One region of the Gudongella sp. QWL-04 genome, then DNA from elsewhere that is predicted to be linked to it. Evidence: a T-box and tRNA genes for the amino acid it is inferred to sense, from the RefSeq annotation. Region 1 holds a T-box; the other holds one or more tRNA genes.
The links. The T-box of region 1 lies ahead of ileS (isoleucine--tRNA ligase). A T-box ahead of a tRNA ligase gene usually reads a tRNA of that ligase, here a tRNA-Ile.
Positions count from the first base shown of each region.

Region 2: it has a tRNA-Ile gene. The T-box ahead of ileS (isoleucine--tRNA ligase) is inferred to sense a tRNA for this amino acid. The anticodon was not compared.

Region 1 covers NZ_CM178754.1:204,691-219,522, forward strand. Annotated here, with positions in the region: gene AC4PHB_RS00990 (type I restriction endonuclease subunit R) at 1-2,907, shown strand, start outside; gene AC4PHB_RS00995 (hypothetical protein) at 2,909-3,325, shown strand; gene AC4PHB_RS01000 (hypothetical protein) at 3,533-4,561, shown strand; gene AC4PHB_RS01005 (GmrSD restriction endonuclease domain-containing protein) at 4,574-6,715, shown strand; gene AC4PHB_RS01010 (hypothetical protein) at 6,930-8,084, shown strand; gene AC4PHB_RS01015 (BaiN/RdsA family NAD(P)/FAD-dependent oxidoreductase) at 9,160-10,389, shown strand; gene AC4PHB_RS01020 (NAD(P)H-dependent oxidoreductase) at 10,469-11,776, shown strand; T-box leader at 11,816-12,024, shown strand; gene ileS (isoleucine--tRNA ligase) at 12,068-14,832, shown strand, end outside.
Region 2 covers NZ_CM178754.1:611,142-625,973, reverse strand. Annotated here, with positions in the region: gene AC4PHB_RS03150 (cysteine desulfurase family protein) at 1-887, opposite strand, end outside; gene AC4PHB_RS03145 (lactate utilization protein) at 899-1,495, opposite strand; gene AC4PHB_RS03140 (asparaginase) at 1,829-2,812, shown strand; gene AC4PHB_RS03135 (IclR family transcriptional regulator) at 2,877-3,656, opposite strand; gene AC4PHB_RS03130 (ribonuclease H-like domain-containing protein) at 3,757-4,734, shown strand; tRNA gene AC4PHB_RS03125 (tRNA-Ile) at 4,772-4,848, opposite strand; tRNA gene AC4PHB_RS03120 (tRNA-Ile) at 4,872-4,948, opposite strand; tRNA gene AC4PHB_RS03115 (tRNA-Trp) at 4,963-5,036, opposite strand; tRNA gene AC4PHB_RS03110 (tRNA-Phe) at 5,117-5,192, opposite strand; tRNA gene AC4PHB_RS03105 (tRNA-Ile) at 5,215-5,291, opposite strand; tRNA gene AC4PHB_RS03100 (tRNA-Ser) at 5,300-5,391, opposite strand; tRNA gene AC4PHB_RS03095 (tRNA-Ser) at 5,395-5,485, opposite strand; tRNA gene AC4PHB_RS03090 (tRNA-Lys) at 5,489-5,564, opposite strand; tRNA gene AC4PHB_RS03085 (tRNA-Gln) at 5,623-5,699, opposite strand; tRNA gene AC4PHB_RS03080 (tRNA-Arg) at 5,706-5,782, opposite strand; tRNA gene AC4PHB_RS03075 (tRNA-Gly) at 5,808-5,881, opposite strand; tRNA gene AC4PHB_RS03070 (tRNA-Tyr) at 5,900-5,984, opposite strand; tRNA gene AC4PHB_RS03065 (tRNA-Thr) at 6,050-6,125, opposite strand; tRNA gene AC4PHB_RS03060 (tRNA-Asp) at 6,230-6,306, opposite strand; tRNA gene AC4PHB_RS03055 (tRNA-Val) at 6,417-6,492, opposite strand; tRNA gene AC4PHB_RS03050 (tRNA-Glu) at 6,501-6,575, opposite strand; tRNA gene AC4PHB_RS03045 (tRNA-Met) at 6,593-6,669, opposite strand; tRNA gene AC4PHB_RS03040 (tRNA-Met) at 6,743-6,819, opposite strand; tRNA gene AC4PHB_RS03035 (tRNA-Leu) at 6,853-6,940, opposite strand; tRNA gene AC4PHB_RS03030 (tRNA-Asn) at 6,947-7,021, opposite strand; rRNA gene rrf (5S ribosomal RNA) at 7,201-7,317, opposite strand; rRNA gene AC4PHB_RS03020 (23S ribosomal RNA) at 7,457-10,396, opposite strand; tRNA gene AC4PHB_RS03015 (tRNA-Ala) at 10,467-10,542, opposite strand; rRNA gene AC4PHB_RS03010 (16S ribosomal RNA) at 10,810-12,345, opposite strand; gene AC4PHB_RS03005 (bifunctional enoyl-CoA hydratase/phosphate acetyltransferase) at 12,632-13,549, opposite strand; gene AC4PHB_RS03000 (tetratricopeptide repeat protein) at 13,546-14,691, opposite strand; gene AC4PHB_RS02995 (hypothetical protein) at 14,701-14,832, opposite strand, start outside.

The DNA.
Region 1 (14,832 bases):
GCCTACATAATAGACTATGAACATCCAGAGATCAATAGCTTCCTTGCAGTGAACCAGCTTACAGTCATAGAAAACGAGTCGAGAAGACCTGACATAGTTATCTTCGTAAACGGCATTCCTCTTGTCGTAATGGAGCTTAAGTCGGCAGTAGATGAGAATGTAGGTATAGAAAGTGCATACAACCAGATACAGACCTACAAGAAGGACATAACATCCCTGTTCAACTACAATGCATTCTCGATCCTAACAGATGGAGTCAATGCAAAGGTTGGCACAATAACATCCAATCTTGAATGGTTCATGAACTGGAGAACAGAGGACGGCATCAATATTGAACCATTGTACAAACCACAATTCGAGGTCCTAATCAAAGGCATGCTGGAGAAGCACAGGTTTATCGATATAATTAGAAGCTTCGTACTGTTCCAGGAATCGAAGGAATCAGACTTTGACATCGATGGGAAGAAGCTTGGCGATGTAAAATCTATCATAAAGATACTTGCAGGGTACCACCAGTACTTTGCAGTCAAAAAAGCAGTCCAGAAGACCAAGGAAGCCATAAGTGAACAAGGAGACAGAAAGATTGGAGTAGTCTGGCATACCCAAGGGTCAGGCAAGAGCTTTTCCATGGTTTTCTATGCAGCAAATCTCATAAAGGATCTGAACAACCCTACTATAATAGTCATCACTGATAGAAACGACCTCGATGACCAGCTATATTCTACATTCAGCAAATCCAAGGAGATTTTAAGACAAACCCCTGTACAGGCAGATGTGAGAAGGCTTACAGATGCTCAGAAACGAGCAAAGGCATCAGCCAACAATGGATCAGATATAAACGGGCTATATGACCTTCTAAATGAAAGGGAATCTGGAGGTATAATCTTTACAACCATCCAGAAGTTCAGCCCTGAAGAGGGAGATATGCCTGTACTTACAGACAGGAGAAACGTAATAGTAATAGCCGATGAAGCCCACAGAAGCCAGTACGGTCTTAAAGCAAGAACTGACATCAAGACAGGGGAGATCTCATACGGCTATGCAAAATATGTCAGGGATGCCCTTCCAAATGCATCCTTTATTGGCTTTACAGGAACACCGATAGACCTTGAAGACAAGTCCACCACAGCAGTGTTTGGACATACCATAGATACATACGACATGACCCAGGCAGTAGAGGATGAAGCTACTGTAAGGATCTACTATGAGAACAGGATCATCAAGCTCGATACAGACGACGAGGAATTGAAAAACATCGACCAAGAGTTTGAAGAGATAACCGAAGGTCAGGAGGAATCCATAAGGGACAAGACCAGATCCAAATGGTCAAGACTTGAAGCTGTAGTAGGTTCTCCAAACAGGATCAAGAAGCTTGCGGAGGACATAGTTAAACACTATGAGGAGAAATCCAAGGCAATAGACGGCAAGGCAATGATAGTCTGCATGAGCAGGCGTATTTGTGCTGAGCTTTATGATGAGATAACAGCCATAAGACCAGAGTGGCACAATGAAGATATTGATAAAGGAAAGATAAAGGTAGTCATGACGGGAAGCGCTGCAGATGAGGAGAAGATCCAGAAGCATGTTGGAGGAAAGCAACGACGAGACCTTCTTGCCAAAAGAATGAAGGACAACAACGATGAACTGAAGCTAGTAATAGTAAGGGATATGTGGCTTACTGGCTTTGATGTACCATCAATGCATACTATGTATGTAGATAAGCCAATGAGAGGGCATAACCTTATGCAGGCAATAGCAAGGGTAAACAGGGTTTTCAAGGAGAAATCAGGAGGAGTAGTAGTCGACTACATCGGTATACTGGAAAGCCTGAAGGATGCTCTTAACCAATACACCAACAAGGACAGAGGCAACACTGGTATAGATACGAGCGTAGCAGTAAGAGTCATGCTTGAAAAGCTTGAGATACTCAACAACATGATGCATGGCTACAACTACTCAAAATTCATGGGTGAATCCCAGCTTGAAAGAGCAAGAGCAATAGCTGGAGGGATGAACCATATACTGGGCAAGTCAGATGAGGACCAGAAGGAATTCAAGAAGATCACCCTTGAGCTTGCAAAAGCCCACGCCCTTTGCGCTGCAACAGAGGAAGGGAAGAACAAGAACCTCGAAGTAAGCTACTTCAAGGCAGTCAAGGCAAGTCTTGTTAAGCTGAATGACAGGAAACCACCGGGACTATCCAAGGCAGAGATAGATGCAAGAATAAACCAGATGCTTCAAAGGAGCATAATATCAGAGGAAGTTATAGATGTATTCGCAGCTATGAACCTAGACAGGCCGGACATATCAATTCTATCAGAAGAGTTCCTCGACGAGATCAGGCATATGGAGCATAAGAACCTTGCAGTAGAAATGCTTAAGAAGCTACTAGAAGGAAAGATCAAGACCATAGAGAGGACCAATCTCGTCAAGTCAGAGAAGTTCTCAGAAAAGCTCACAAAGGCACTTATCAAATACAGGAACCAGGCTATCACAAATGCTGAGGTACTTGAGGAACTGATAAGGATGGCACACGAGATCAAAGCAACCCAGGATGAGGAGAAGAAGCTTGGACTTACTGAGGATGAGATCGCTTTCTACTATGCCCTTACATCCGACGATCTTGTTAAACAGCTTATGGAGGATGAGATCCTTAAAAAGATAGCAAAAGAGCTTACTGAAGCCATCCGAACCAATACAACAGTGGATTGGAACATCCGTAAGAGTGCCAGAGCTAACATCCGAAGAGTCATTAAGCGACTACTTAAGAAGTATGACTATCCACCGGATAAGAGGATACAGGCTATGACCGTTGTAATGAGACAAGCGGAGAAGATGGCTGGAAACTTCTATGATGAAGTTGAAAGCACGTACGGTTGGGTAGCTGAAGAGGAAGAGGAGGTTTAGAATGACAAATGTATCATATCTGACGAAAGCTATGAAAATATTCTCTAAAGAACCAACTCAGAAAATGTACAATGATGTTTTATTGGCTTTAGTAAGAGATTCTAGGAATGATGAAGCAGTACATATACCTGTAGAAATCAATAAGGCAGCAAAGCTAGAAGAATCCATGGTATATGGTATGGTGAAAGGATCTGATAATAAATACTACTACATAATCTGTACTAATACAGAGGAGTTATATGGGTCTGGCTATGAAGTATCAGTATTGATGAAATTATATGATATTCTGACTAGGTCTTTCAGCGATACAGATATAGGAGGAGTTTGCATTGATCCTTGGAGTTCAGGGAATTGTGTAATTACTAACGATTACATTGGTGCTCTATTGAGATTGATAGATTCGGATGAAGAGTTGTAATTCAATACTAGTACAGTTATGAAGAGGGCATTATATTGCTACTTGATTTGTTTGATGTTAAATAGCTAGAGAATAAGTCGGTTAACTTGAAAACATAAGATAACATGTAATCCATGACGATAATTATGATTTCTTTATTCAATTCGAGGAAATGGTTAATTATAAGGAAAGTAACAGTTAAATGACGTAAGTAGAAGGAGTGATAACTTGAAAATTAGAGATGTTATATTTACTCTACTGAGTTACTGGGCTGCATTTACTGCAGTGTTCGTTTTTCGCTCTTGGGTTATTGACCGCTATGTATTATCTCAGTATGAAGGCCAAACATATGAATGGGCTATAAAAGTTGGCGATAGATCGATTTATGCAATAGTAATATTCCTGTTATTATTTTTATTGTTCAGCTATTTACCAAAAAAAAGGTTAAATTTGCTACCGCTAGGATTTGCTTTAGCAGCGTGTGGAGCTTCATGCATTTTTAAGTACTCTGAAGCACAACATGAAGGTATAAGAACTTTAGGAACTTCTCTTGGATTGGGTGCAGGAGCTATAGGTGCTATCATTCTTGTGAAAATATATGGTGAGAAGAGAAAAATAGCAACTGTATCTACAGAAGATATAGCGACAAATCTGTCAAGAAAATTAAATCAAAACATCAAGGAAACAACAATATCTCCTGAGAGATTGACAACCAGCTCAATAGATTCTTCGACAGCGAAAGAAGTTGATAGAGGTATTATCTCACAAGAAAAATTGGATAAAAATGATTCTGAAGATCATAGTGATAATGCAAATAATAAGTTTATCAGTTGGAATGATAATACTAACAATATAGAACAACCTCTCAAATCAGCCAATAAGATTACATTGGGTAATAGGAAAAAGATATTGATTGTTTCAGCAACTATAATTGTCTTATTAGTGCTGTACTTAAATTTATTTTATTATCCGCATGACGGTGAATGGGAAACCATATTGTATTCAAGAAAAATTGGACTAAACCTTAAAAAAGGAGAAGGTGTTTTAGAAATATATCGTCCAGATAGCAGTTTTGGAGTTGCAAATACTAAGGACATTTTACTCTTTGAACCACATAAAAGAGAAACCACAGCAGGAATTGCAGGTAGATCTAATAAAATTAATGTGAGTGGAAATGTATTAATTCTTGAATTGGAAGGTATTGACACGGTCTTAGGGAAATTGGATGAAACCTTATACTTTAAGAAGGTTAGGTAGAGGAGGCAAGATATGAAAGCATCTGAAGCAAAGTTATTGGAGTTTATGAAGAAGTCACCACAATTCATGATCCCAATTTATCAAAGGACTTACTCGTGGTCTGAAAGAGAGTGTAGACAACTTTGGGATGACATCATCAGAACTGGTGAGAATGACAATATCAATGCTCACTTCATAGGCTCAATCGTATACATAGAAAAAGGGATATACCAAATTATAAATCAAACACCATTTTTGGTAATCGACGGTCAACAAAGACTTACAACAATCTCGCTCCTAATAGCTGCTCTTGCAAAGAAGCTGGAACAATTACCTGAGGATAAGAGGGAGATAATTGATGGATTCTCGCCAAGAAAGCTAAGAAACTACTATCTTCTAAACACAGAGGAAGAAGGAGACCGGAGGTATAAGCTGATTCTTTCCAAGACAGATAAGGATTCGCTTATAGCCGTAGTGAATGACAAAGATGCTCCTAAGGATTATTCAATCAGGATAATGAACAACTACAGTTACTTTAGAGAATGGGTAGATGAGTTGAATGGAGATCTGTTATCTCTTTGTAAGGGCATAGCAAAGCTTATCGTAGTAGACATTGCACTTAGCAGGGATCAGGATAATCCGCAGCTAATATTTGAAAGCATGAACTCTACTGGCAAGGAATTGACTCAGGCTGACCTTATTCGTAACTATATACTAATGGGGCTCGAGATAAACCATCAGACAATACTTTATGAGGATTACTGGCGTCCAATGGAGATCGATTTTGGACAGGAAGCCTATACATCTGACTTCGACAGTTTCATGAGGCATTTTCTTACGGTGAAGACAGGTAAGATTCCAAAGATCGGTGAAGTCTATGATGCATTCAAGGAATATAACAAAGACTGCAAGACCAATGGTATTGAGATAGATGAAGTAGTAAGAGACATTAGAGAGTACTCAAGGTACTATTGTTATATGACACTTAACCACGAAAAGGATAAGAGATTAAGAGTGGCCTTCATGGATCTAAAAGAATTAAAAGTAGACGTAGCTTATCCAATGTTGCTTGAGCTTTATGACGATTATCACAATGGCAAGTTAGGGCAAGAAGATTTCGTTCAGATCGTAAGACTTATTGAGTCATATGCATTCAGGAGGAATATCTGTGCGATCCCTACCAACTCAATGAATACAACCTTTGCAAACTTTATGAAGTCCATAGATAAAGACAATTATCTTGAAAGTATAAAAGCCCAGTTCATACTGCTGCCTTCATATAGGAGATTTCCTAATGACCAGGAATTTATGAAAGAAATGATGGTTCGCGACTTATACAATAACCCAAGAAGGATCTATTGGCTCAGAAGGCTAGAAAACTATAATAGAAAAGAGTATGTCGATGTACAACAGTACACTATAGAGCATATCATGCCTCAGTCACCAAACATTACAGATGAGTGGAAAATGGAACTTGGGCCTGAGTGGGAAAGAGTTCACGAGACATGGCTTCATACATTGGGAAACCTTACGCTTACAGGTTACAACTCAGAATACAGCAATAGACCATTTAGAACTAAGAGAGACATGGATAATGGTTATAAGGACAGCCCAATTAAACTAAACCAATCGTTGAGAGATGTAGAAAACTGGAATGAAGAGTCTATAATTAAGAGAGCAGAATCACTCAGCAAGATGGCACTAGATGTGTGGGTATCACCTAAAATACCAAACGACGTTCTAAATAAGTATAAACATAAACCCAAAGAGAAGAGCAGCTACACTTTGGAAGACCATCCATTTTTGCACCCGGGTAGCAGCTCTTATGTAGATAAAATGGGCTTGCTTTTCACAGCTTTAAGAGAAAAGATACTTGACCTTGACCCAGCGATAACTGAGGTATACCTGAAGCAATATATTGCCTTCAAGGCTGAGACAAACTTTGTTGATATTATATCCCAAGCTAAGAAATTAATACTGAATCTAAATATGCCATTCAAAGAGTTAGTTGATCCTGAAGAAATTTGTAGAGATGTAACTGGAATGGGTAGATGGGGTAATGGAGATGTTGAGGTATTTATATCTGAAATAGATGAGATCCCTTATGTTATGAGACTCATCAGACAGTCCCTTGATAGGCAGCTTAATAATAAGAATGGGCAGGATGATGAATAATCAAGAATTATATAGTCATTGACCCTTCTGCACACACTTTAGCAATCATTTCTGATTGGCAGTGAAACATCTGATGTTATATGTTTACCACCACAGGGATTAGTACACAACTTATAACTAGTACTTGCTGAGATAAGGAATAAATGAGTAAAATAGCAAATCTCCAGTATTAGATTGTCAAGAGTTTGATATTTTACATAGGAGAAAAGAAATTATGAATGATATATATTTTATTTTAATAGGTTTTTCGATTTTTGTCTTATTTTATTTAATTGAATCTTTTACTGGAGTTAAGCCGCATAGAAAGAAGGAGAATCTTAAAAAAGTTACTCTGGATACTTCTAGCAAAATTGATATAGATAAAAAGGTTGAAAACGTAAAAACTGAAAGTTATGATAATACACTATCGAAAGTAGAAAAAACTCTAGAAAACCCGATTGATAAGGAATTAAATAGGAAGAATAAGAGAAAAAATATAGTTAACTATGAATTATTGGAACGAAAAATCACAAGAGGAATTACTATCCACAAACGGAAATCAATACTGTCATGCGTAAGAATTATATGGGACAGTTCAAAGGTTGAAAAATTCCAACTCAACACACTTAAACAAGATATAAATCAGAAGCGTGAAAAAATGGATTTTTATGACAACTGTCCATATGAACTAGATTTGGAGGTAGATTTCCATGGACTTACACTAAGCAAATCAAGAAAAGCCTTTGATGAAATAGTTGATTATTGTAGGAATTATTATTCAAGTATAACAGTTATTCACGGTTTTAATAGAGGAACAGTTCTAAGAGATTATTTTAGAAGTTATTATAACTTATACGTAGAAAATAAATTTTATCCAAATCCGGGTAGAACAACATTTATAGTTTTTGATAAAGAGAGGGCAGAGCACAGACATAGAGATTTAATTATAGAAAATCAGAATAAAGCCTTGACTATGCTCGAAGAAATGCGTTCAAGAAATGATATTTTGGAAGAAGAAGTCATGGAATATTTTGAAGCCAAAACTAAATATGAACCACTAATCTACCAAATAAATAGGGATATATCAAAAGCAGGGTTATATTTTGACCTAAATGAATCTAAATTTGTTCGGAAGAGCGTTGATTTTAAGCAAATGCGTTTTGAAGATTTATACATCGATAACTATGACATTGAAGATTATCTGCAATCTGCGCAAGATTATATAGACATAATGAAAAAAATGAGGAAGGAATACCCTATTGTATTTGAGAGTAAATATTTTATTACTTATGATAATGGTAACTCTCGAAGAACAATTGATTGGCAAACAATTAATAACAGTCAAGGTAAAGTATATATCGAGAATGATAAACTAGTAGTTGAAAATTGAAGGTATATATTATTTTTAGTCTACTTCCTTATATGTGTGTGAATATCAACGAAAAAGGTTACCACTTTGTTTCTTAGAAAGGGAATACTAATTGTTAGTAGCACCCACTAAATGGCAGACAAAATTACAAAAAGTAATTGCCAGTACATACCTCAAATAATACCCTATTAAGTAACCACACTTATCTAAGAAGGAAAGGACTTGCTGACAATTACTCAAGTCAATAATATCTGAGAATTTAATTTCATGTAAGGAAAAAGTACAAAAAAAAGAGAGCAGTGACTGGAATGAATTATCACTCCATCACGAAGTATGTAGAGGTAGATGATTTCAGTTGTATAAACACAAGGCAGAATCACAAAAGGACATTGGTTTTTGATGTGTTTTGGCAACGAAATAATATACCTTGGAGCCGTTAAATTAAGCACTAAAATTAGGTGTAAATATTGTAAAATAAGCATCTGGACAGGAAATATTTAACTCTATTAACTCATCTCCCTCAGGATAATTCAGAATATCTCAGTACATTTAAGAGATGAAATGTCTTAAAATAGACATTTGATGATAAATTAGAATATTATAGAACGGCTCTAAATGACCCAGTTGGTCGGGGGTTATTATCTACAATCACGAAGCAAATACACACACATATTCAGTGTTATAATCTATACATTCGAGGATTAAAGATCTAAATGCAACAGAGATGAAGCAATGAATCGAAAACATCTAATAATCAACATCCTTGAACTATAGGTTTGCGTGCAGTAGCGCATGCAATAGAGATGATAAAGGATGATAAAAGATACTATTATTTAACACTTCGCTAGTCTCCGAAGGATTTTGAGCTGGAACACATGTTGCTGTAAATGGAAGGCAATATGAGAGAGCTTATCTATGATAAGCGTTGATAAATAAGCATTTTAAGCTATATATACTTTAGTTCAAGAACGCCTTTTTCTCCAATAATCGACTAATTTAACAGACAAAATTTCCGTAGTCCCATAGCTATTATGGGGCTACTCTAATATAATCTATATCATAGTCCTTTACTTTTAACACAGGTCAGGTGATATCAATGAAGAACAAAATAATAATAGTTGGCGGTGGGGCCTCCGGGCTTATGGCAGCCATAGCTGCTGCAAGAAATGGTGCAGTGGTTACTATCCTAGAAAAGAATGATCGTGTCGGCAAGAAGCTCCTTGCCACAGGGAATGGAAGATGCAATTACACCAATGAGGATGTAAGATTGGTTCATTTTCACGGTTCCGATAAGGCGTTTATTGAAAAGGCTCTTTCAATATTTGGAAGAGACTCTGTTATTGAATTTTTTGAGCATCTTGGTATTGCTCCTGCGTCAGAGGACAATGGCAAGATATATCCGCTTTCCTTTCAGGCTTCCTCGGTTCTCGATGTTCTAAGATATGAGGCCGACAGGCTTGGGGTAGAGGTAAGGGTGAACTGCAGCGTATCCAAAATAGTCAAGAATGGTCAATTCAAGGTATATCTTAAATCGGGTGAAAGCCTATCTGCTGACAAGGTGATCCTTGCAACCGGTGGTATGGCTATGCCTGTTTCAGGCTCAGACGGCAATGGGTATCCTATCGCCAAGTCACTTGGGCATAAGGTTGCTACTGCCACTCCATCTCTAGTTCAGCTTAAGCTAAAAAGCGACAAGCTTAAACAAATCAACGGCACAAAAGTAGTTGGGAAGGCATCTCTTTTTATCAATGGAGTGCTGGTCAAGGAGGACTATGGGGATATTCTCTTCACAGACTACGGCATAAGTGGTCCACCGATCCTTCAGCTTAGTAGAGAAGCCGTTATAGCCCTTGAAGGATCCAGGCAAGTCAAGCTTGATGTTTCTATCATCCTAAACAAGTCTGAGGAGGAGCTGTTGGATTATCTGGAGAAGAGAAAAGGTTGGATGCCTGAAAAAAGACTTGAGGATTTTCTTATTGGAATGGTCAATAAGAGGCTGATAATCCCTGTGATCAAGGAATTGAGAATGGATAAGGATAAAATTGCAAAGGATATTTCCATAGATGAACTAAGAAGCATTGCTCATATTCTGACCTGTTGGGGCTTTGAAGTAATCGGTCACAATGGCTGGGGTCAGGCACAGACTACTGCAGGAGGAGTGCTTACCAAGGATATCGATCCTGTGAAAATGGAATCTAAGCTTGTTAAAGACTTATACTTTGCAGGGGAGCTTCTCGATGTGGACGGCGACTGCGGAGGATATAATCTCCAGTGGGCCTGGACAAGCGGCTATATTGCAGGGAACAGTGCAAGCATCAAATTTTAGTTGAAATGCTACTACAACAGGTTTATTATAGAATAGGATTGTTTTTATAACGTCCTAAGCGAAATTTCAGGAGGAAGCTATGCTTGGACTAAGGAAAAAGCTGGAGGAGTTGGAAGCACAGAATAAGCCTATCAAGGTATGTCTTGTAGGTGCTGGGATGATGGGCAAGGGCTTGGTAAGCCAGCTGCTCAGAGTCAGGGGAATGGAGCCCTCCGTGGTGGTGAGCCACAAGCTGGAGGATTCCTTGAAGGCCTTCCAGCTGGCAGGAATAGGAAGAGAACAGATAGTTATTGCAAAGAGCACTGAAGATATAAATATAGGGATGGAGAAGAACAGGTTCGTAGTTACTGATGACTACCAGCTGGCTTTGAAGGCAAATCTTGTGGATGTGGTAGTCGATGCCACGGGAGTACCTGAAACAGGAGCTAGGATTGCCATTGGTTCTATCGACAACAGAAAGCATGTTGTAATGCTAAATGTTGAGTCTGACGTTGTTGCAGGACCGTATCTAAGCAAGCTTGCTAAAAAGGCAGGGGTCGTTTATACTGGCTCTGCTGGAGACGAACCGGGTGCAGCAATGGAGCTGTATGATTTTGCAGTGGCTTCAGGCTTTAAGGTTCTTGCCCTTGGAAAGGGGAAAAATAACCCTCTGGACTTTTATGTGACGCCTGATCAGGTGGAGGAAAGGGCAAAGTCATCTGGACTAAAACCGCTAAGGCTTGCATCCTTTATAGATGGAACAAATACCATGGTCGAAATGGCTGCAATGGCAAATGCATCTGGTTTTATACCTGATATCAGAGGCGGTCACGGACCCACGGGCACTGTGGATCAGCTTCCAGGGATATATTCCCTCAAAGAGGAAGGTGGGATACTTAACGGCTACGGGATCGTGGATTTTGCCTTTGGCGTGGCACCAGGAGTATATGCTATTATCACCACAGATCAGCCGCAGGTACACAGCGAGATGAGGTTCCTTAAGATGGGGGATGGTCCAAACTACGTACTTTTCAGGCCATACCACCTTACAAGCCTTGAAACCCCGATTTCAATAGCAAAGGCTGCAATTTACGGTGAGGGCTCAATAGTTCCCAAGGGAGACCTGCCGGTGGCTGAGGTAATAACACGGGCTAAGAAGGACCTTAAGGCAGGGGAGTTTCTTGACGGAATCGGTGAATACACAGTGTTTGGAAGCATCGAAGAGTACGGAAAGGCTAAGGAAGAAAAGTTTGTTCCAATAGGACTTATTAACGGTAACGCAAGGATGAAAGTGGACGTAAAGAAAGGAGACTTCCTGACCTACGATATGGTCGAACTGGATCAGACCACAGAGATATTCAGGCTTAGGAGGATTCAGGAAGAAATGGCTGAGGACTTGACAAAATAGAGTCCTTCGGGTATATTATTACACAAGCGTACAATCGAATATAGGGCTGTGAAGGGGACAGTAGTTGAGCTTAAGCATTTCAGAGAGGCGACCAGGCTAGGTGAAAGGTTGTTATGTCGAACTCGGTGAAGATCACCCCGGAGCTTGGTACCTGAAAAAGAGTAGGGTGCCGCGTGTAGACGTTAGACAATAATGAGTGACAGGATGATCCTGTAATTTGGGTGGTACCGCGATATTTCGTCCCTAAGTCTTTGACTTAGGGACTTATTTTTATGAAAAGGAGAGATGAGGGTGAAAAGGTTTAATGAGTTGTCAAACGAACCTGTAAAGTCAAGGGAAGACAGCATATCCAAGTATTGGAAACAGATCGACCTTCTGCACAGATCAGTTGAATCTAGAGACCCCGAGAAGACCTACATTTTCTATGAGGGACCTCCGACAGCCAACGGCAAGCCGGGGATCCATCACGTAATGGCGAGGACTCTTAAGGATCTTACGTGCAGGTACAAGACTATGCAGGGGTACCAGGTAAAGAGAAAGGCAGGCTGGGATACCCACGGCCTTCCGGTAGAGATCGAGGTTGAAAAGCAGCTTAGCCTTGAGAGTAAGCAGGACATTGAAAACTTCGGGCTTGAGGAATTCAATGCGAAATGCAGAGAGTCGGTATGGAAGTATGAGAAGCTCTGGAGAGAGATGACAGAGAGAATGGCATACCTTATCGACATGGATAATCCATATGTAACCCTTGACAATGACTATATCGAGTCAGTTTGGTGGATACTGGACAAGTTCTACAAAGAAGGTTATATATATGAGGGACACAAGATACTTCCATACTGCTCAAGATGCGGTACAGGACTTGCATCCCACGAGGTTGCCCTTGGATATGAGGAGATAAAGACTGAGACAGTCACAGTCAAGTTCAAGGTAAAGGACAAGGATGAATATCTTCTTGCCTGGACTACTACTCCATGGACTCTTCCTTCAAACGTGTGCGTAACTGTTTCACCTGAGGAAACATACGTAAGAGCAAGGAAGGATGGAGAGGTTTATATATTAGCCAAGGTTCTTGCCGATAAGACTCTTGGTGAGGGCTATGAGATCCTTGAGGAAATGAAGGGGAGCACACTTGAGCACCTTGAGTACGAGCAGCTGATACCATTTGTGAAGGTGCCTGGCAAGGCCTTCTACGTTACAGTTGCAGATTATGTAACGACTGAGGATGGAACAGGTATAGTCCACACTGCGCCGGCCTTTGGCGAGGATGACTACAATACAGGGATGAGATACGGACTCCCCGTTATTAACCCTGTATCAGAGGAGGGAAAATTCACCGACACTCCATGGGCTGATATGTTCGTTATGGATGCAGACAAGCACATAATCGCATGGCTGAAGGAGAACGGCAAGCTGTTCAAGAAGGAAAAGATGGACCACAACTATCCACACTGCTGGAGATGCAGGACCCCGCTTCTCTATTATGCGAAGCCGTCCTGGTATATAGAGATGACCAAGCTTAAGGACAAGCTTGTTGAGAACAACAACAGCGTCAACTGGTTCCCGGACTTCGTTGGCGAAAAGAGATTCGGAAACTGGCTGGAGAACGTAAATGACTGGGCAATATCCAGAAGCAGGTATTGGGGTACGCCATTCCCAATATGGAGATGCGACAAATGCGGGCATACCGATAGCGTAGGGTCAAGACGGGAGCTTATCGACAGGGCAATAGAGGAAGTAAGCCCTGATATAGATCTTCACAGACCATATGTTGACGACATCCACTTCAATTGTCCTCATTGCGATGGAGTAATGACCAGGGAGAAGGATGTAATCGACTGCTGGTTCGACAGCGGTGCAATGCCATTTGCTCAGCAGCACTACCCATTTGAGCACAAGGACGACTTTGACACGCTGTTCCCTGCTGACTTTATCTGCGAGGGGATCGACCAAACAAGAGGCTGGTTCTATTCACTTATAGCGATATCAACCTTTGTAATGGGGCAGTCGCCATATAAGAATGTACTGGTAAATGACCTTGTATTGGACAAGGAAGGAAAGAAAATGTCCAAATCAAGAGGAAATACGGTAGATCCATTTGATCTGTTCGACAGATACGGAGCTGACGTGTTGAGATGGTACCTGATCTATGTATCACCTCCATGGACTCCGACCAAGTTCGATGAAGACGGTCTGAAGGAGGTTGAGTCCAAGTTCTTCAGAAGTATAAGAAACGTATACAATTTCTTCTCAATGTATGCAAACACTGACGACATAGACCCAAGAGAGTTCTTTGTGCCATATGACGAGAGACCTGAGATAGACAGATGGATACTTTCCAAGTTCAATACTCTTTTAAGCGAGTCAAGGGAGAATATGGACATATTTGAGCTTACAAGAACGGTAAGGGCGATCCAGGAGTTTGTCATAGAGGACCTTTCAAACTGGTATATAAGGAGAAACAGGAGAAGATTCTGGTCAACTCAGCTTGACGACGACAAGAAGTCAGTTTATAACACCACCTATGAGATAATGGTAGACCTTTGCAAGATAATTGCACCGTTCGTTCCATTCATTTCAGAGGAGCTATACAGAAATCTTACCGGCGGGGAATCAGTCCACATAGACTACTATCCTCAGGCAAGAGCTGAGCTTATGGACAAGAACCTTGAGGATAAAATGGATCTTGTAAGAAACCTTGTGGCTCTTGGAAGAGCTTCGAGGGAGAATGTAAGGATCAAGGTAAGACAGCCGCTTAACGAGGTAGTTATAGATGGCAAATATGAAGAGCTTATCAGTGACCTGGTACCTCTTATGATGGAGGAGCTTAACGTGAAAAAGGTCGTATTTGAAAAGGACCTTTCACAGTTTATGAACTACTCACTTAAGCCGAACTTCAAGGAAGCCGGGCCGACTCTGGGTTCTAAGATAAAGTCCTTTGGAAAGGCATTGGCTGAGGCTGACTCCAAGGAGCTTGCTGATCTTCTTGAAAGAGAAGGTAAGGTAACGATGAACCTTGACGGAGCAGATACCGAGATAGTGAAGGATTTTGTACAGGT
Region 2 (14,832 bases), 410 kb from region 1:
ATATAAGGGGAAAATAATCGATCCTCTGGAGAATTGATCCTTATTTCCGGTACAGCTTCAGTCAATAGATCTATCATCAAAGATTTAAGGTTCTTGACATGAGCCAACTCATGACTGCTGTCCTTAGAAACAAGTGACAAGGCTGTTGAAAGCCCTACTATACCTGGTACATTCTCAGTTCCTGATCTTAAGCCTTTTTCCTGGTTTCCTCCGAAGCACAAGGGTGGTATATGGATTTTGGAACTGAGATACAGCCCTCCGATTCCCTTTGGCCCATGAAGCTTATGACCACTAAATGCATAGCTGTCAACACCCCAAGCCTTTAGGGAAAGGGGTAGTTTCGCAAAGGATTGTACTCCATCCAGGTGAAAATGGGGCTTAGATTTTAAATTGCCAAGTACTTTACTAATTTCCTCAATATCCTGGATAATACCTACTTCGTTATTAACATGTATTAATGTAACCAGGATTGTGTCCTCTCTAAGTGATTCCTTCAGTTCATTGACGTCTATCCTTCCATAGCTATCATTCTTTAGCCAGGTTATGTCGAAGCCTTTCTTTTCCAGATGTTTCAATGTGTTCATAATAGCTGGGTGTTCTATTGATGTAGTTACTATATGCTTTCCTCTACCGGACCTAATACTTGCAACTCCCTGGACCACAATATTGTTGCTCTCAGTACCACCAGAAGTAAAGTATATTTCACTTTCATGAACCTTGAGAAAATCGGCAGTACGGATTCTTGCTTCCTTCACAAGCTTTTCTGCTCTTAGACCGAGTCTATGAAGAGAGGAAGGATTCCCAAACTCTTCTGCCATTGTCCTAGCCACTGCAGCGACCACCTCAGGTTTAGGACGGGTAGTTGCACAATTATCAAGATAAATCAAGCTCTCACCTCTTAGTAACCCAGTTCTTCATTGACCAGATAAATGACAATCTTACCAACACCACCAGGTTTTTTATTAATAACAGTCTCGATATTACAAATACGTTGCGGTGAATCACAGTCCCCGCATACACCGGTGTAAACACAGGGTGTAGTAAGATTAAGCCTCTTTGCATTCAAAGGTGCTGCAGTGTGTTCTATCCTGTAAATGGCATCCCCATAATTTCTTACCACTTTGTTTCTTCCTGCAACTATGTACACTCTTTCATGTCCATAGAACATTGATGATACCCTATTCCCAGTGCCATCTTTATTAACCAGCTTGCCATCCTCAGTAACTGCATTCGAACTTGTTATGTATACCTTTGAGCTCGCAGCATTTCTTAGTGCAGCACCTTTATCCTCAGCCTTCCAGTGCCAGTATACAGTGTTCCCTCTTTCAGTTAAATGACTGTAGATCCCCATATCCTGGAGAGTAATGGAACCTCCTAAGCCAACCGTTTCATCAATTTTGATATCCTCCATCAATGCAGATACAGCCTCTTCTTTTGTATCAAAAACTCTCACACCAAAACCATTCTTTTGCAATGCTCTGACAGCCTTATCCATGCTCTCTCTCCTTTCTTGTAACTAACTTCTAACATTATATCCAATATTTTCCCCATTTTAAACTGTTTTCTAGATTATTGATAATAAATATCAATATGTTCTTGCGTCTAAATATCATATTTGTTATAATCTATATGAGGTTATCCCCCTGGTAGCCTCAAGTAAGATCTCTATTCCCAATACCCCTTTTGAACGGTTTTGTTCCATCCTGTGTAAATGGGATGAAAGACTCCAAATACGGAGTCTTCTTTTTTTTCCTAGTTCGTGTTACTATTTTATTGAAGGGTTTGTAGGATAAGATTATCAAAATCACAAAATAACGTGGAGGGTATTATGAAGCATAAACTCGCTATGATTTTTACAGGTGGAACTATAGCTATGAAGATCGATCCGGATCTCCATGCTGCTATACCAGCACTGAATGCGGATGAGATCCTCGGGATGATAAAAAATGTCGAGGACTTGACTGATCTTGAGATAATCAATTTCTCAAATCTGCCCAGCCCTCACATTACTCCGGATATAATGATGGAGCTCTATAAAAAAACCAAGGTGCTTTCTGAGAACGAATCGATTACTGGTATAATAATAACCCATGGTACTGATACTCTTGAAGAAACAGCTTATCTTCTAGATCTTCTATTGGATACACCAAAGCCTGTTATCCTGGTAGGAGCAATGAGAAACTTTTCAGAACTGGGGTATGACGGTTCAAGCAACCTGGCGGCGGCAATATGTACCGCTCTTTCTCCCAAATCCAGGGATAAGGGTGTCCTTGTAGTGATGAATAATGAAGTAAATGCAGCAAGTCAAGTAACAAAGACAAATACCCTATCTCTGGATACTTTCAAATCACCGGAATTTGGACCGCTTGGTATCGTAGATAACGATGAAGTGATCTATTATAGGAGTATACCTGACAGACAAAGAATAGAAACCGACAGGCTTGAACAAAAGGTAGCCCTAATAAAGGCCGTCCCAGGGCTTGGGTCAGATATCTTCAGTTTTTATATTGAGTCTGGCTACAAAGGCATCGTGATCGAGGGTCTCGGGAGAGGCAATGTACCTCCACAGATGATCGGCGGTATAAAACAAGCAATATTTTCTGGCATCCCTGTCGTCCTTGTATCAAGATGCAATACAGGAAGGGTTTTATATACTTATGGTTATGAGGGTGGAGGAAAGCATTTAAGAGATATGGGAGTAATATTTGGAGGAAATCTGCCTGGACAAAAAGCAAGGATCAAGCTGATGCTTATACTTGGGATGACCAAGGATATGGATAGAATAAAAGATTTATTCGAAAAAACAATCTGAAATTTATTCATTTAAGTAATAACGCCTCAGATATTTGATCAGTCTGAGGCGTTATTACTATTTCTTATTTTTCGTTATTCAGGAACGCTGAGGCATCCTTTGACACCTGCAAAATTATCTCAATCCACTTAAGCTTATTTTCTTCAGTAAATCTGGTATGAGGTCCGGATATAGAAATACATGCTAAAACCTCACCGTTGGCTCCAAATACAGGAGCAGCTACACAAGATACATCATCGTCTCGTTCCTCTACGTCGAAGCCATAGCCCTTCTCCCGTATGACCTTCAGTTCACTAAAAAGCTGTTTCTTCGTGGTGATGGTATTCCTAGTGAATTTAGTCATTACATAATCCTTGAGGATTTCATCCCTCTTACTGTCATCCATATACGCAAGAAAAATCTTCCCCGATGCTGTGCAATGTAAAGGCGCAGTAGCTCCTGTCTTCGTGAACATTTTTATTAGCTTGTCACTTTCCTCCTGTGCAATGTAAACAATAGATTTTCTATCCAAAACTGTAAGATTGGCAGTCTCCCCTGTCTCCTTCTTAAGCTTCACGAGAAACTGTCTCAGAGCTGCGCCAAGATTATTTTGGCTAAATGCTTTCATGCCCAGCTGCCACAGCTTCAAGCTTAGCTGATATTTTTTGGTCCTCTCGTTCTGAGTGATAAAGTTTGACTCTTTAAGGGTATTTAGCAGGTGATAGGTTGCGCTTACACCATAGCCTAAGCCCTCGCTGATTTCAGTTGCACCCATTTCTTGTTCGCTTTCAGCAATATAATTAATTATCTCCACGGCCTTTATCACTGAACCTATGGTTTTCCGCTGTTTAGTCTCTATTTCCAAATCGGCTTCCTCCCAAATATATGATATAATTATTGTATACTATTTTTCCCATCAGTAAAAGCACTATTTGCAGTCTAAATGCATTAAGGAGCTGTGATTTATGGAAATTCTAAAAATACCTATCAGTCCCAGTCCTGGGGAATACACATTCGTAGATCTTAAGAAGCTTCTGATCCTGGACATTGAAACCACTGGACTTTCAAGAGAGTATAACTGGATATATCTTATAGGTCTTGCCTATTATGAATCCGAGAAAAAGAAATGGTTTATAGAGCAATTATTTGCTGAAAATTCTTCGGAGGAAAATGATATACTTTCAGCTCTTTTACCCTATCTCAATTCAAGAACTCTTGTCGTCACTTATAACGGGGATTCCTTCGATCTTCCCTTCATTAAGGCTAGAATGGATAAGCATTCTATTTCTATGACGCCCATAGAGTCATTGGATCTTTATAAGCTTCTTAAAAATAATAGTGATTTTTTCGCTTTTCCCAATCTTAAGCTTAAGACTGTTGAAGAGAGCTTAGGAATTTTGCGGGAAGATCAGTACTCTGGTAAAGAATGTATTGATTTCTATAAAGAATTTATTAAAACGGGCTCAGCTGCTTTGAGAGAAATCGTCTTAAAGCATAATCACGATGATCTTTGCTCTATGCCTGAATTGCTAAGGCTTATCCAAATAGTCGGCGATAGTAAAACAGTAAGGGTCGTTAACAATGGCCAAACCATAAATCTGTATATTAAGGAGCTTGGAATTATTGAAGAGATGTTGCTCATAAATGGGACCTATACTTCAGACAGCGATGTCCCTATACGCTATTATGCTCAAGGTTGGTCATTGGATCTAAGGGATGACAACACTTTCAACATAGCCTATGAGATAATCTATGCGATAAGCGAGAGTGATCTCAAGGTTGCCCTGATAGACGTTGTTAATCTCGGAATCTCAGAAGAGGGCTTCTCAAACATGGATATGAGAATCCCTAACGGATATATAATAGTATCGGCAGGAAGAAATCTGAATACTGATAATATCAAATCCTTGATAATAAGGCAGCTTTCAGAAATATTAGTTTAAAACAGTAAAACTCATCATAGCGATGAGTTTTTCTCTTTGGTGGGCCTTCAGGGACTCGAACCCCGGACCTACCGGTTATGAGCCGGGCGCTCTAACCGACTGAGCTAAAGGCCCATTTATCATTTAATGATAAATGGTGGTGGACCTGGGTGGACTCGAACCACCGACCTCACGCTTATCAGGCGTGCGCTCTAACCGCCTGAGCTACAAGTCCTTGCTAAATAAAAATGGCAGGGGCGGAAGGAATCGAACCCTCATCGACGGTTTTGGAGACCGCTGTTATACCGTTTAACTACGCCCCTGTATTAAAATAATTCACAATACAATCCATCAACGCATCATGGGATGCAATGAATAAATTGGAGATTGTGAATAGATGGGATGGTGCCCAGAGCCGGAATCGAACCAGCGACACGTGGATTTTCAGTCCACTGCTCTACCGACTGAGCTATCTGGGCAGGTAACTACATTTTATGTAGTTGGTGGGCCTTCAGGGACTCGAACCCCGGACCTACCGGTTATGAGCCGGGCGCTCTAACCGACTGAGCTAAAGGCCCCCATCTTATGGCGGAGAAGGAGGGATTTGAACCCTCGCGCCCCTTATCAGGACCTACTCCCTTAGCAGGGGAGCCTCTTCAGCCACTTGAGTACTTCTCCTTATGGCGGAGAGGGTGGGATTCGAACCCACGTGGGCCGCAAAGCCCTAACGGTTTTCAAGACCGCCCCGTTATGACCGCTTCGGTACCTCTCCAAATGGTGATCCATCCGCGACTCGAACGCGGGACACCCTGATTAAAAGTCAGGTGCTCTACCGACTGAGCTAATGGATCATATTATATTATTGGTAAAAAAATATACTGCATGCAGTATAAGTGAACTAGGTAAAAATGGCTGGGGTGACAGGACTCGAACCTGTGGAATGCTAGAGTCAAAGTCTAGTGCCTTACCGACTTGGCTACACCCCAACACTATGGTGCACCTAGGAGGATTCGAACCCCCGGCACACGGATTAGAAGTCCGTTGCTCTATCCTACTGAGCTATAGGTGCATGATTATAAGCTTTAAGAGTTTACTGGAGCGGGTGAAGGGAATCGAACCCTCGCAACCAGCTTGGAAGGCTGGGGCTCTACCACTGAGCTACACCCGCATATTTATTAAGTTTAATTGGTGGAGGAGAGTGGATTTGAACCACTGAAAGCTTAGCTAACGGATTTACAGTCCGTCCCCTTTGGCCACTCGGGAACTCCTCCATATCTATTCCCTTGTTATGTATCAAACCCTAAAGGACATTTTCTCTTGTCCTGCGGAGCACTTTTGGAGCTGGCGAGAGGAATTGAACCCCCAACCTACTGATTACAAGTCAGTTGCTCTGCCGATTGAGCTACGCCAGCAATATTGCAGTGAATAATTTATCAGTGAACAGTGAATAGTTATTCGGGTCTCTCTTTTGGGTCTTTCGTTATTCACTCTTACTTATTCACTATTAGTTGAATTGTGGCGACCTGGAAGGGACTCGAACCCTCGACCTCCAGCGTGACAGGCTGGCATTCTAACCAACTGAACTACCAGGCCAATGGTAGTTAAAATCACAGTTCACAATTCACAGTTAACAATTATTTGCGACTTACTTACGGGTCTTTTTAATTGTGCATTGTGCATTGTAAATTGTTCATTGATAAAAGTGGTGGGCACAACAGGGCTCGAACCTGTGACCCCCTGCTTGTAAGGCAGGTGCTCTCCCAACTGAGCTATGCGCCCACTTTTTTTGGTGACCCTACCGGGATTCGAACCCGGGTTACCGCCGTGAAAGGGCGGTGTCTTAACCGCTTGACCATAGGGCCTTGATTTAATTGAAAATTGGTAGCGGCGAACGGATTTGAACCGCTGACACTGCGGGTATGAACCGCATGCTCTAGCCAACTGAGCTACGCCGCCACGTTAGACATTATGTTTGCACCCTCCGGGTACACCAAAATGGGTGTCTCCGCTGTCGCTATGACAGATATAATGGTTGCGGGAGCAGGATTTGAACCTACGACCTCCGGGTTATGAGCCCGACGAGCTACCAGACTGCTCCATCCCGCGTCAATATTTTAACCCTTTTGTGCCATAGAGTTATGGTGCCGAGGACCGGAATCGAACCGGTACGACTTTAAGGGTCGCAGGATTTTAAGTCCTGTGCGTCTGCCAGTTCCGCCACCCCGGCATACTCTGGCTCTCAGGGTGGGACTCGAACCCACAACCTACCGGTTAACAGCCGGTTGCTCCGCCATTGAGCTACCTAAGAATAGAGTCGGCTGCGTTAGCCAAATCATAGATTTGGACTGCGCGACATCTGACCTACTAAAGCTCACTTTCGTTCGCTAAGTTAGGTCATTAGTCGGCTGCGTTAGCCAAATCATAGATCTGGACTGCGCGACATCTGACCTACTAAAGCTCACTTTCGTTCGCTAAGTTAGGTCATTAGACTGGCAACTTCCTACTCTCCCAGGTCGTTTCCAACCAAGTACCATCGGCGTTAAGAGGCTTAACTTCTGTGTTCGGTATGGGTACAGGTGTCTCCCTCTTGCTATCGTCACCAGACGAAAACTAAATCTACTATAGAACAAACACTACTTACTACAATTCACAATTTACAATTCACAGTTCTCAGCTAAGATTCTTCGCTTACGCTCAGAATGACAATCACTATTCACTGTTCACTATTCACTGTTCACTGACTTAGGTCAAGTCCTCGACATATTAGTATCTCTTAGCTTCAAGCATTGCTGCTCTTTCACCTGAGACCTATCTACCAGGTCGTCTTCCTGGTGTCTTACTCACTTTCATGATGGGAAATCTCATCTTGAGGGGGGCTTCGTGCTTAGATGCCTTCAGCACTTATCCCGTCCAAACTTAGCTACTCAGCCATGCCTTTGGCAAGACAACTGATTCACCATAGGTTTGTCCATCCCGGTCCTCTCGTACTAAGGACAGCTCCTCTCAAATTTCCTGCGCCCACGACGGATAGGGACCGAACTGTCTCACGACGTTCTGAACCCAGCTCGCGTGCCTCTTTAATGGGCGAACAGCCCAACCCTTGGGACCTACTTCAGCCCCAGGATGAGACGAGCCGACATCGAGGTGCCAAACACCCCCGTCGATGTGGACTCTTGGGGGGTATAAGCCTGTTATCCCCGGGGTAGCTTTTATCCGTTGAGCGATGGCCCTTCCACGCGGTACCACCGGATCACTAAGTCCAACTTTCGTTCCTGCTCCACTTGTTGGTGTCGCAGTCAAGCTTCCTTCTGCCTTTACACTCTTCGCACGATTTCCGACCGTGCTGAGGAAACCTTTGAGCGCCTCCGTTACTTTTTAGGAGGCGACCGCCCCAGTCAAACTGCCCAACTGACAGTGTCCCCACACCGGGTTCACGGTGCCAGGTTAGAATTTCAGCATCACAAGAGTGGTATCCCAAGGTTGGCTCCACAAATACTGGCGCACTTGCTTCTATGCCTCCCACCTATCCTGTACATGCAATGCCAAAATCCAATGTCAGCCTGCAGTAAAGCTCCACGGGGTCTTTCCGTCCTGTCGCGGGTAACTCGCATCTTCACGAGTACTACAATTTCACCGGATCCTTTGTTGAGACAGTGCCCAAATCGTTACACCTTTCGTGCGGGTCGGAACTTACCCGACAAGGAATTTCGCTACCTTAGGACCGTTATAGTTACGGCCGCCGTTTACTGGGGCTTAAGTTCACACCTTCGAAGTTTCCCTCTAAGCATTCCCCTTAACCTTCCAGCACCGGGCAGGTGTCACCCCCTATACTTCGTCTTTCGACTTAGCAGAGAGTTGTGTTTTTGGTAAACAGTCGCTTGGGCCTTTTCACTGCGGCCACCCAAAGCTTGTATATCGTATGATATCCACTCCAAGTGGCACCCCTTCTCCCGAAGTTACGGGGCTATTTTGCCGAGTTCCTTAACAAAGGTTCTTCCGCTCGTCTTAGGATTCTCTCCTCACCTACCTGTGTCGGTTTGCGGTACGGGTGAAAATATTCTCGATAGTGGCTTTTCTTGGCAGTGTGGAGTCTGCAGCTTCTCTACTTGTTTTTCGATCCCCATCACACCTCAGGATTTCTAAGAAAACGGATTTGCCTGTCTTCTCTCCCTACGTGCTTAGACGTGCTCTTCCAATCGCACGCTCTGCATATCCTCCTGCGTCCCCACTTCTCTATTAACGAATACCTCCAGTACAGGAATCATAACCTGTTGTCCATCACCTACGCTTTTCAGCCTTGGCTTAGGTCCCGACTTACCCTGAGTGGACGAGCCTTCCTCAGGAAACCTTAGGTTTTCGACGGGTGAGATTCTCACTCACCTTTCGCTACTTATGCCAGCATTCTCTCTTGTGTAATGTCCAGCGCTCCTTTCGGTACACCTTCGTCCCTTACACAATGCTCCTCTACCGATGTATTAATACATCCCACAGCTTCGGTATCTGATTTTAGCCCCGGAAATCTTCGGCGCAAGGTCTCTCGACCAGTGAGCTATTACGCACTCTTTAAATGTATGGCTGCTTCTAAGCCAACATCCTGGTTGTCTGTGAAACCTCACATCCTTTACCACTTAATCAGAATTTTGGGACCTTAGCTGGTGATCTGGGCTCTTTCCCTTTTGACTATGAAGCTTATCCCCCACAGTCTGACTCCCAAGCTTATGAGTATGGCATTCGGAGTTTGATAGGTTTTGGTAACACTATGTGCCCCTAGACCATTCAGTGCTCTACCTCCATCTCATTCTCTCTTGAGGCTAGCCCTAAAGCTATTTCGAGGAGAACCAGCTATCTCCGAGTTCGATTGGCTTTTCACCCCTATCCACAGGTCATCCCATAGCTTTTAAACGCTACCGGGTTCGAGCCTCCATTTTATTTTACTAAAACTTCACTCTGCCCATGGATAGGTCACCCGGTTTCGGGTCTATGACATGCAACTATATTCGCCCTGTTAAGACTCGGTTTCCCTACGGCTCCGTAACTTAATTACTTAACCTCGCTGCATATCATAACTCGCTGGCCCGTTCTACAAAAAGTACGCGGTCACACTTTTAACGTGCTTCCACTGCTTGTAAGCATAGGGTTTCAGGTTCTATTTCACTCCCCTCCCGGGGTTCTTTTCGCCTTTCCCTCACGGTACTGTTCACTATCGGTCACCAAGTAGTATTTAGCCTTGGGAGGTGGGCCTCCCTGCTTCCCACGGGATTTCTCGTGTCCCGTGGTACTCTGGAGCACAGCCTGTGAGTATTCCATTTCGTCTACAGGGCTATCACCTTGTTTCGCAAAGCTTCCCAGCTTTCTTCGACTATGGATCACTCAATCTTTTGCTGTGTCCTCAACCCCTGATAAATCAGGTTTGGGCTCTTTCCATTTCGCTCGCCGCTACTTTGAAAATCGATGTTTCTTTCTCTTCCTCAGGGTACTTAGATGTTTCAGTTCCCCTGGTCTACCTCTCATGACTTATTTTATTGGGTCATGAGTACTTGAGGGTTGCTCAAGTGGGTTCCCCCATTCGGATATCTACGGATCGACGTCTATTTGCGACTCCCCGTAGCATTTCGGTGCTTATCCCGTCCTTCTTCGGCTCTTGGTGCCAAGGCATTCGCCCTATGCTCTTAATAACTTGACCTATTTCATGTTTGTTCTTTTTATTAGATTTAGTTTTCAATGTTCAATTGATCCAACCTTAAGTTGGGTCGTGGTGGAGATGAGGAGGATCGAACTCCTGACCCCCTGCTTGCAAGGCAGGTGCTCTCCCAGCTGAGCTACACCCCCACAAATTCAGTTAATAGTGAATAGTTAATAGTGAATAGTTGTTATGAATGCCTCTTTGGCTTTTGCTTGCCTTTTAGCTATTCACTGTTCACTCTTACTTATTCACTGATATTTTATTCTCCGCAGTCTCGAATCACAATTTCTTCCACTTGATACTCTCGTGAGAAATTGGTTCTCGTTGCGTTTAACCTACCTACAGCTCCCTTACGATCGCTGGGTTAGGTTATAACAAACAGTGTGAGATACTTATGAATGTATCTTCCTTAGAAAGGAGGTGATCCAGCCGCACCTTCCGATACGGCTACCTTGTTACGACTTCACCCCAGTCATTGCCCCTACCTTCGACAGCTGCCTCCATTGCTGGTTAGCTCACTGGCTTCGGGTATTGACAACTCCCATGGTGTGACGGGCGGTGTGTACAAGACCCGGGAACGCATTCACCGCGGCATTCTGATCCGCGATTACTAGCAACTCCGACTTCATGCAGGCGAGTTGCAGCCTGCAATCCGAACTGGGATCGGCTTTTAGAGATTTGCTTGCCATCGCTGGCTTGCTTCTCGTTGTACCGACCATTGTAGCACGTGTGTAGCCCAGGACATAAAGGGCATGATGATTTGACGTCATCCCCACCTTCCTCCGATTTGTCATCGGCAGTCTCTTTAGAGTGCCCAACTTAATGATGGCAACTAAAGACAAGGGTTGCGCTCGTTGCGGGACTTAACCCAACATCTCACGACACGAGCTGACGACAACCATGCACCACCTGTGTCCGCTGTACCCCGAAGGATAAAGGTCTATCTCTAGACCGGTCAGTGGCATGTCAAGCCCTGGTAAGGTTCTTCGCGTTGCTTCGAATTAAACCACATGCTCCGCTGCTTGTGCGGGTCCCCGTCAATTCCTTTGAGTTTCATACTTGCGTACGTACTCCCCAGGCGGAGTGCTTAATGCGTTAGCTGCGGCACCGAGGTTTGACCCCCAACACCTAGCACTCATCGTTTACGGCGTGGACTACCAGGGTATCTAATCCTGTTTGCTCCCCACGCTTTCGTTCCTCAGCGTCAGTATAAGTCCAGAAAGTCGCCTTCGCCACTGGTATTCCTCCTAATATCTACGCATTTCACCGCTACACTAGGAATTCCACTTTCCTCTCCTTAACTCAAGTCTGACAGTTTCAAATGCTTACGTAGGTTGAGCCTACGCCTTTCACATCTGACTTATCAGACCGCCTGCGAACCCTTTACGCCCAATAATTCCGGACAACGCTCGCCCCCTACGTATTACCGCGGCTGCTGGCACGTAGTTAGCCGGGGCTTCCTCCTTGGGTACCGTCATTATCTTCCCCAAGGACAGAACTTTACAACCCGAAGGCCTTCATCATTCACGCGGCGTCGCTGCATCAGAGTTTCCTCCATTGTGCAATATTCCCCACTGCTGCCTCCCGTAGGAGTCTGGACCGTGTCTCAGTTCCAGTGTGGCCGTTCACCCTCTCAGGCCGGCTACCTATCGAGGCCTTGGTGAGCCGTTACCTCACCAACTAGCTAATAGGACGCGAGACCATCTTTCACCGCTTAATCGCTTTGACTTATCTCTCATGCGAGTGATAAGTATCATAAGGTATTAATCCCAGTTTCCCGAGGCTATCCCTTTGTGAAAGGCAGGTTTCTCACGCGTTACTCACCCGTCCGCCGCTAAGATGATCCTTCGCTTAGTCCGAAAACTTCACTCCGGATCACTTCGCTCGACTTGCATGTGTTAGGCACGCCGCCAGCGTTCGTCCTGAGCCAGGATCAAACTCTCATTTAATAGTTTGACTAGCTCATATTATTTGTTCTTAAAAAATTGAAATCTTTGGTTTCATTCAAAGTTCTCACACTGTTTAGTTATCTAGGTTCACTCACCCCTGCTCGAGGCGACTTGCTTAGTATAGCATCTATACTTAAGCGGTGTCAACAGGTTTTTTAAGGTTTTTTTATGCATCCTCAAATGTAGTGCTGACTTTATAAATATTACCACCTTTTACCCTCAAAGTCAACGGGTTTTTATAAATAATTAATGTCAAAATGGCCTGTAATTGTTATGGAAGATGACTCTATTTAGCCATTCCCTTTGAGTACTTAGCAATCATATTACCCAATGCAATTGAGTAAAGTTTAGTTTCCTTGTCATCTGATCTAGATACTAAAACTACAGGAACTTTTGCTCCCATGATTATGCCGGCTGATTTTCCACCTGCCAAATATGTTATAGTCTTGCCTATACCATTGCCCATTTCAATGTTTGGAACAAGCAACACATCCGCCTCACCAGCCACTTTCCCGGGAAATTTCTTGATCTGGACTGCTTCTTTTGACAACGCCAAGTCCAAGGCCATCGGTCCCTCAACTACCACATCATCTCCAAATCTGCCTTCCTTCCCCAGTCTTTCCAATTCTGCGGCATCAACTGTTGCCTGCATCTTCGGATTGACCTTTTCCTTAGCAGCTAATACAGCAACCCTTATCTCTTTATTACCCATAGCTCTCGCTACGGCCGTTGCATTGTCAATAATCTTAGCTTTATCCTCAACATCAGGGTATAGGTTCATTCCCCCATCAGTTAAATATAGCAGTTTAGGATAAGTGTTGACCTCATAAACCATTACATGGCTTATCAGGCTGTTTGTTCTTAGCCCCCATTCCTTATTTAACACTGCCTTTAGTAATATTGAAGTGTCTACCAAGCCCTTCATTATATAGTCTGCTTCTCCCGAGGATACAAGCCTTACCCCCATTTCAGCAGCCTCTTCAAGGCTGGATGTCTCTATGAACCTGAAGGCTGATATATCTAGTCCTAGCTTTTTTGCAAGGTCAAGGGTCTCCTCCTTTGATCCTATAAGAATTGGATCACTTATCCCCATCTCCGCACTTTCTATAACAGCTCCAAGTACATCTTCATCCTGGCAAGCAACTACAGCAAGCTTCATCCTGTTTCCCTTTAATTCCATTAATTCATCCAGTGAATTGATCATATTGATCCTCCCTTTTCCTTAATGTAGTTTTCCAATGAATTTAGCTGTGCTTTTACACCTTCATCATTGGGGTTAAGTCTATGAGCAGTCCTAATGTCAAGCAGGCCGTTATCAAGGTCTCCCAGATTGAGCCTTCCAAGCCCTCTATTGAAATATAACCTATAGTCCTCTTCGCATTTTACTAGCCCAGTAGTAAAAATATCTATGGCGGCATTGATATCTCCTTCGTTGAAATAGGATATACCCAGCTCATTATAGGTATCTGCCACGTCATCCTTTAACTCTAGTGAGATGTTTAAGAACTCTAATGCATTATCAAAATCTCCATAGCCTCTGTAAGCCAGGCCGATCAAATAATTCACATACCAATTCTTGGCTTCTGCAGGTAGAAGCTTTAGAAGATGATCAAGTGCCAGATCAAACTTCATATTATCCATATAGGAAAGTGCCATCTCGGTTCTATACTCAGGTTCTATGGACTCTAGCTGAAGTCTTATCTCTTCCTTTCTAAGGTCATCAAGATCAAGAATTAGCACCTTATCCCAGGTCAATTTTGCCTTTGCGAATTGGTTGTGGTATCTGTAGTGATACCCAAGCTTGTAATATGCAGGGTAATACTCCGAGTCTTTTTCAAGGATTTCCTCAAGGAGCAAGGTTGATTCATGTAGAAGCTTGACCCCCTTAGATTGGTCTCCTGAGTGAAGCATTCTCTCCGCAAGGAGTTCAAGCACAATTGCGTAATAGAAATCACCATCTTGTGAAGGTCTCAATTGATCAAGTGTACGAAGATACATCCCGCTTGAATCCAAATCCCCATTTTCAAGCTCTTCGAGTGCTTTTCTTAACAAAAGCTTATCAACATCAGTACTATAGTTTTTCAGGATCTTAATATAATCATTCTTGTGGGGGAAATTATCGTCAGCTCCCAAAGTATATGCTATCCCCTCGATTATCTGATCAAGAGATATCTCCTTATCCTCACCCGAATTGCTTAAGTCCTTGATGAGCTTCTCAGTAATTACAGGAAGAGGAAGATCAGGATCTAAGCCAATAAGTGTAAGTCTTTCACCACTTTTCCCTTTGAAGCTTACAAAACCTACATCCTTTGATTTACTTGAAAAATACTTGTCTGCTTCCTTCATTGCTACCTCCTAAAATTTTCGCATGAACTGCCTTTTTCTTCTAGTTGACCCATTAAGCAATACAAAAAGATGCCCTCTATATAACATTCCGACGGAAATAATAGCTCCTGAAGCGATAAGCATGATGAACCAACTGATCCC